One region of the Pseudomonas sp. YH-1 genome, then DNA from elsewhere that is predicted to be linked to it. Evidence: riboswitches for the same ligand, from Rfam matches in the RefSeq annotation. Region 1 holds a riboswitch; the other holds the start of a gene.
The links. Region 1 has a riboswitch for cobalamin ahead of cobG (precorrin-3B synthase). Riboswitches for the same ligand answer to the same signal wherever they lie in the genome.

Region 1 (3,661 bases):
TAGCGCAGCTGCCGGTGGTGTAGCCGCTGCGCAGCGGGCGGGGTTCTTCCGGGGTTTCGTCACGCATGACTACGCGCACCGCAGGATGGGTGGGGCGAAGCGATACCCATGCAGTCGTGGTACGAAAAACGCTTCATTCCTTCCAGACTTCCAGCAGGGTGATCGGCAACGCCGCGCGCCAGGTATCGAAGCCGCCGAGCGGCTGGGCCTGGGACACCGACAGGCGGGTCAGCTCGCCGCCGATGCGCGCGCGCCAGCTCAGCAGCATGGACTCGCTCTGCAGGGTGACGGCGTTGGCAACCAGACGACCGCCGGGCTTGAGTTGCTCCCAGCATTGCTCGAACACGCCGGGCAGGGTCACGCCACCGCCGATGAAGATCGCGTCGGGGCGCTCCAGCCCCTGCAAGGCTTCCGGCGCGGCGCCGCAGACCAGTTGCAACGCCGGCACGCCGAGGCTGTCGCGGTTGAAGCGAATGTGTTCCTGGCGCCCATCGTTGGCTTCGATGGCCAGCGTGCGGCAGCTCGGATGCGCGCGCATCCATTCGATACCGATGGAGCCACAGCCGGCGCCGACGTCCCAGAGCAGCTCGCCGGGCCTGGGCGCCAACCGCGCCAGGGTCACGGCGCGCACGTCACGCTTGGTCAGTTGGCCGTCATGGCGGTAGGCATCGTCCGGCAAACCGCTGGTCAGCGGCAGGCGAACCGCATCGACACCCGCGACGCAGTGCACAGCCACCAGGTTCAGCGCAGCGGTCTCGCTCTGCGACCAGTCGCTGGCAAGCCCGTCGATGCGTCGCTCCGCCTCACCGCCGAGGTGTTCCAGCACACTGAGGCGACTCGCGCCGAAACCGCGTTCGCGCAGCAGAGCGGCAATGGCGGTCGGGCTGCCGCCATCGTTGCTGAGGATCAGCAGCCTGGCGCCGTCATGGATCTGCGCGTTGAGTGCGGCCAATGGGCGCGCCACCAACGACAGCAGCGTGCAGTCCTGCAATGCCCAGCCCATTCGTGCCGCCGCGAGAGAAGCGGAGGATGGCGCGGAAAGCACGAGCATTTCCTCGGACGGAATCTGACGGGCAAGGCTGGCACCGACGCCGAACAGCATCGGGTCGCCGCTGGCCAGTACGCAGGTCGGTTCGCCACGCCGGCGCAGCACCGGTTCCAGGCTGAACGGGCTCGGCCAGGCCTGGCGACGGGCGCCCAGGCAATGCGGCAGCAACTCCAGCTGGCGGGGCGCGCCAATCACTTCACTGGCGGCGAGCAGGGCGCGGCGCGCGGCCTTGCCGAGGCCGGCATAACCGTCCTCGCCGATGCCGACGATGGTCAGCCAGGGCGTCATGAAAATTCCTCGGGGTGCGACGATTGATCCGACGGGCAGGCTTTTCCTGACATCGGGCAAAGCAGGCATAATACCCGCTTCGTCGGTGCTCGTAGGACGCTTCGCCTTTGTGGCGAGGTTTCTCAGAGCCGAAGAGGGAACACGGTTAAGCCGTGGCTGCCCCCGCAACTGTAAGCAGCGAGTCCGCGCAATGCGGCGACACGAGAACGAGGTTCCGTGCCGCCGGCCAGGCCACTGGGAAACCGGGAAGGCCGCGCTGGATGAGGACCTGCCAGCCAGGAGACCTGCCGACGAAACCAGTCGCGCGTGCAGACATCGAGCGGGGTGTATCGGTGTCGTGAAATCCCCCTGGGGGGATTCGCAGGTCACCGCGACCCAGCCCTGGTGACCTCCGTGCAAGACTCCTCAGCCCTGCCCGTCCGCCCGCATGCCTGCCCCGGCCTGCTGCGCATCGTGGCCTCCCGCGATGGCGGCATCTGCCGTATCAAGCTGCCTTGTGGGCAACTCGACGCCCGCGCCGCGCGCGCCATCGCCCAGGCCGCCGAGCGCCACGCCGACGGTGTGCTGGAAGCGACCAACCGCGCCAACCTGCAGATTCGCGGCGTGCAGGCTGGCGCCGAACATGCGCTGAGCCATGAGCTGCTGACCGCCGGCCTCGGCCCGCGTGAGCTGGCCTCGGACGATGTGCGCAACCTGCTGGTCAGCCCGGCGCTGGGCCTGGATGCCTCGGCGATGTTCGACCCTGCGCCACTGGCCTGGCAGTTGCTCGACCTGCTGGAGCGCACCCCACGCTTCCACGGTCTGTCTCCCAAGTTCGGCATTCAGCTGGACGCCGGTGAAGCGCTGGCGATGCTGGAGCACCCCAACGACCTCTGGCTGTCAGCCATGTCCGACGACGCGGCACCGCTGTTCGCCTTCGGTCTCGCCGGCTGTCCGCCGCAGCGCGAGACGGATCGTCCCGCCCTCGCCGCCGTGTCCGCCGAGCAGGTACCGCTGCTGGTGGAAAGCCTGCTGCACCTGTTCCTCGATCTCGCCGGCGACGGCCAGACGCGCATGCGCCACCTGCGCGAGATGCTCCGCGATGAAGTACTGCTGGAGCGCCTGCAGCAACGCCTGCCTTTCCAGTTGCACCTCGGGCCGGCTGTGGATAACTGGCGACGTCCTGCACCGCGAGCATTCGGCCATCTCGGGATTCAGCTACAGCGCCAGCCGGACCGCGCCATGGTCGGTGCGGGATTCGTCCTCGGACGCCTGGACAGCACCACGCTGTTCGGCCTGGCCGACCTCGCCGAGCGCTTCAGCGGCGGACAGCTGCGTCTGACGCCCTGGCAAAGTCTGATCCTCCCTGGCGTGGCACCCACCGATGTCGCCGTCGTCCTCGGCGCGCTGGCCAACCTCGGCCTGGTGATCGACGCCGCTCAACCGCTCTCGCGCATCGTCGCGTGCAGCGGCTCCACGGGTTGCGCACGCGGGCTGGCCGACACCAAGGCCGACGCCCTGCGCCTGGCCACACGCCTGCGCCACGCAGCCCAGGCCGGCGTGCACCTGTGCGGCTGCCCGCGTTCCTGCGCCGCCGCCCACGTTGCCCCCTACACCCTGCTGGCCGTCGCCGACGGCCGCTATGACCTGTTCCGCCGCGCCGATGGCGTGGCCGGCTTCGGCCAGCCGCTGGCGCGCAACCTTTCCCTCGATGCCGCGGGCGACCTGCTCGCCGCACCCGGAGTTTCCACCGATGCTTGATTACATCCGCGACGGCCAGGCGATCTATCGCCAATCCTTCGCCACCATCCGCGCCGAAGCTGATCTCAGCGGCATCCCCGCCGACCTGGAAAAACTCGCCGTGCGAGTGATCCACGCCTGCGGCATGGTCGACGTCGTGCAAGACCTGCGTTTCTCCGAAGGCGCCGGGGCCATCGGCCGTGCGGCGCTGGCCGCTGGCGCGCCGATTCTCTGCGATGCGCGGATGGTCGCCGAGGGCATCACCCGCGCCCGCCTGCCGGCACACAACGAGGTGATCTGCACCCTCAATGATCCGGACGTTCCGGAACTCGCCCGCGAGCTGGGCAACACCCGCTCGGCGGTGGCGCTGGAACACTGGCGCGAGCACCTGGAAGGCAGCGTGGTGGTGATCGGCAACGCGCCGACCGCCCTCTTCTACCTGCTGGAAATGCTCGATGCCGGCGCCCCGAAACCGGCGCTGATCCTCGGTTTCCCGGTGGGCTTCGTCGGCGCCATGGAGTCCAAGGATGCCCTCGCCGCCGACAGCCGTGGCGTGCCCTACGTGATCGTGCGCGGACGCCGTGGCGGCAGCGCGATGGCCGCTGC
Region 2 (3,661 bases), 2.4 Mb from region 1:
GCCGGACAGCTCCGAGGGGTACTTGGCGCCCGCATCCGGTGGCAGGCCGGCGAGGGAAATCTTCACCTTGGCCATGAACTCGGCGTCGCTGCGCGACAGTTTGGCGTGTTCGATCAGCGGCAGGCAGATGTTCTCGCTCACGGTCAGCGAGGAGAACAGCGCGCCGTTCTGGAACAGCACGCCGAAGCGCCTTTCCAGTTTCGAACGCTCCAGCGGCGGCAAGGCAGGCAGGTTCTGCCCGAAGACATGCACGCTGCCTTCGCTGGGCTGGCGCAGGCCGATGATGCTGCGCAGCAGCACCGACTTGCCGGTGCCCGAACCACCCACTACGCCGAGGATCTCGCCCTTCATCACGTCGAGGTCGAGGTGCTCGTGCACGGCGTGGGTGCCGAAGCGGTTGGCCAGGTCGCGGACGACGATGATCGGTTCGCTCACCAGCCCATCTCCATGAAGAACAGCGCGAACATGGCATCCAGCAGGATCACCACGAAGATCGACTGGACCACGCTGGAGGTCGTGTGCTCGCCCACCGACTGCGCGCTGCCGCTGACGCGGAAGCCTTCCAGGCAGCCGATCACGGCGATGATGAAGGCGAATACCGGGGCTTTGACGATGCCCACCAGGAAGTGCTGCACGGCGATGTCGTTCTGCAGCATGTAGAGGAACATGCGCGGCGAGATGTCCAGGCTCAGGGCGCAGACCACGCCACCGCCGAAGATGCCGGAAATCATCGCCAGGAACGTCAGCATCGGCAGGGTCAGCAGCAGCGCCAGCACCCGCGGCAGTACCAGCAGTTCTACCGGGTCCAGGCCCAGGGCCTGGATCGCGTCGATTTCCTGGTTGGCCTTCATCGAACCGATCTGCGCGGTGAAGGCGCTGGCGGTGCGGCCGGCAATCAGGATGGCGGTGAGCAGTACGCCGAACTCGCGCAGGAAGGAGAAGCCCACCAGGTCGACGGTGTAGATCGCCGCGCCGAATTTCTGCAACACCGTGGCGCCGAGGAAGGCCACCACTGCACCGACCATGAAGGTGAGCAGGGCGACGATGGGCACGGCGTCCAGGCCGGTTTCCTCCATGTGCGCGGCCAGCGAGGTCAGCCGCCAACGGCGCGGACGCAGCAGGTTGCGCAGCAGGGTCTGGAGAGTCAGGCCGATGAAGCCCAATACACCGATCAGGTGGTCCTTGAAGGTGACGGAGGCAATGCCGATCCGCTCCAGCACATCGACCAGCGCATTGCCGGGCGGCGGGGCCTTTTCGTCGAGCCGGCACTGGGTGATCGCGCTGCCGACAGTGCGCAGCAGCGCCTGGCGTTCGGCGGGCAGGTTGCGGGCGATCTGATCGAGTTGGCTCATGCGTGCGCTGCCGATGATCTCGGCGAGCAGGGCGGCACCGGCGGTATCCAATGCGCCGAGGCCGGCGAAGTCCAGCGCGCCCGGGGACTCGGCAGTGCGCTGTGCGGCCACCTGAGCTTCGAGCGTGGAGAAATGCGCAAGCGTCCAATCACCACTGATGCGCATCAGCGGTGGATTGGCGGTGGCGTCGAGCTGGAGCTGGCCGGGTAGGGCAGTCGTCGTCATGAGTCGCATTCTAGCGAAGTTATGCGGCCTGACCACTTGACTTGTGTGACCCATTTTAGAGCCTTTGTGGTTCTGAGGGCGGGCCCCGGCGACATCCTGTTCAATTGACGCCCCAGCCCGCCAGCCACTAAGCTGCGCGCCTGCTTCAGGTGCTCTCGGCGCAAGCCGCGAGTGAAACAGGGAAGCCGGTGAAGTCGATGCACAATCGATCATTCCGGCGCTGCCCCCGCAACGGTAAGCGAGCTTCGAACCGCAATCCGCCACTGTGCCATTGGCATGGGAAGGCGCGGTTCCTTCGGAAACGCCAGGCGCTTCCACTCGCGAGCCCGGAGACCGGCCTGCTGCATCGCATGGCATCGCGGGAGGCGCTGCCGACGTCGGCGCTGCGCGCCGCGCGTTGCCGTCCTCCGCCTGCCCCGACTGGTCAGTGCCGCGCGGGTGAGAGCGGCGGAGAATCCTTCAGGTGAAATCCCTATTCCCCGGGTCGACAGCCTTCGTGCTGGGCGATCTCTTCTGCATGGCGCCTGCGCGCGCCAGCGGTACATCCCTGCCTGTTCCATCCCCCGTTCGCTGCCACCCGGCCGGCAGCCTGACGCCTGTGCAATCGCTTTCAGGAGCCACTTCTCATGACTGAATCCCCGGAAAAGGACGACCGCCACCGCTCGCGCATGCAGCGCAAGAAGGCAGTGATTGACGAGAAGATCGCCCAGGCCCAGGGGGAGCGCGGTGTGTTCCTGGTCAACAGCGGCAACGGCAAGGGCAAGAGCAGCTCGGCGTTTGGCATGGTTGCCCGCGCGCTGGGCCATGGCATGAAGGTGGGCGTCGTGCAGTTCATCAAGGGCGCCGCGACCACGGGCGAGGAAGCGTTTTTCCGCCGCTTCCCCGAAGAAGTCAGCTTCCACGTCATGGGCGAAGGCTTTACCTGGGAAACCCAGGACCGCCAGCGCGACATCGCCAAGGCACAGGCGGCCTGGGACGTGGCGCGGCAACTGCTGAGCGACCCGCAGGTCGGCCTGGTGGTGCTGGACGAAGTGAACATCGCCCTCAAGCACGGCTACCTGGAACTGGACACCGTGTTGGCCGACATCGCCGCACGTCCGCCGATGCAGCATGTGGTCGCTACCGGCCGCGGCGTGCAGCCGGCGATGACCGAGGCGGCCGACACCGTCACCGAGATGGGCCTGGTGAAACACGCCTTCAAGGCCGGTATCAAGGCGCAGAAAGGGGTGGAATTCTGATGCATCCCGTTGTGGCGGAGCACGCTCGATGACCTCGCGCCAATGCCCCGCACTGCTGATCGCCGCACCCGCCTCCGGGCAGGGCAAGACCACCGTGACCGCCGCCCTGGCGCGCCTGCACACGCGCCTCGGGCGCAAGGTGCGGGTGTTCAAGTGCGGCCCGGATTTCCTCGATCCGATGATCCTCGCCCGTGCCAGTGACGCGCCGGTCTACCAGCTGGACCTGTGGATGGTCGGCGAGGAGGAGAGTCGCCGCCTGCTCTGGGAGGCGGCCGGCGAGGCCGACCTGATCCTCATCGAGGGCGTGATGGGCCTGTTCGACGGCTCGCCCTCGGCGGCCGATCTGGCGCGGCGCTTCAATGTGCCGGTGATGGCGGTGATCAACGGCCAGTCCATGGCGCAGACCTTCGGCGCGATGGCCGTCGGCATGGCCACCTATCAGAGCGACCTGCCGTTCTCCGGCGTGCTCGCCAACCGCATCGGCAGCCAACGCCACCGCGACCTGGTGCGCGACAGCCTGCCGGAGTGGATTCGCTGGTACGGCGCGCTGCCTCGCGATACCGAAGTAGAGCTGCCGAGCCGCCACCTCGGGTTGGTGCAGGCCGACGAGCTGGCGGACCTAGACGCCCGCCTGGATGCCGCCGCCGATGCCCTGGCGGCCAGCGCCAGCACCGAGCTTCCGCTGCCCGTGAGCTTCGCCGCGCCCGAGTTGCGAAACCGGGCTTCCCGTCTCGATGGCGTGCGCATCGGCGTGGCGCGGGACAATGCTTTTGCCTTCCTCTATCAGGCCAACCTCGACCTGCTGAGCGAGCTGGGCGCCGAGCTGCTGTTCTTCTCGCCGCTGCG

Region 2: another riboswitch for cobalamin. It lies ahead of cobO (cob(I)yrinic acid a,c-diamide adenosyltransferase); the one in region 1 lies ahead of cobG (precorrin-3B synthase).

Annotation. Positions count from the first base shown of each region.
Region 1 covers NZ_CP178184.1:1,802,849-1,806,509, reverse strand. Annotated here, with positions in the region: gene ACKI1H_RS08530 (cobalt-precorrin-5B (C(1))-methyltransferase) at 1-67, opposite strand, end outside; gene cbiE (precorrin-6y C5,15-methyltransferase (decarboxylating) subunit CbiE) at 134-1,336, opposite strand; cobalamin riboswitch at 1,403-1,642, shown strand; gene cobG (precorrin-3B synthase) at 1,721-3,076, shown strand; gene ACKI1H_RS08515 (precorrin-8X methylmutase) at 3,069-3,661, shown strand, end outside.
Region 2 covers NZ_CP178184.1:6,113,718-6,117,378, reverse strand. Annotated here, with positions in the region: gene ACKI1H_RS28215 (ABC transporter ATP-binding protein) at 1-435, opposite strand, end outside; gene ACKI1H_RS28210 (ABC transporter permease) at 432-1,577, opposite strand; cobalamin riboswitch at 1,708-1,933, shown strand; gene cobO (cob(I)yrinic acid a,c-diamide adenosyltransferase) at 2,204-2,815, shown strand; gene ACKI1H_RS28200 (cobyrinate a,c-diamide synthase) at 2,844-3,661, shown strand, end outside.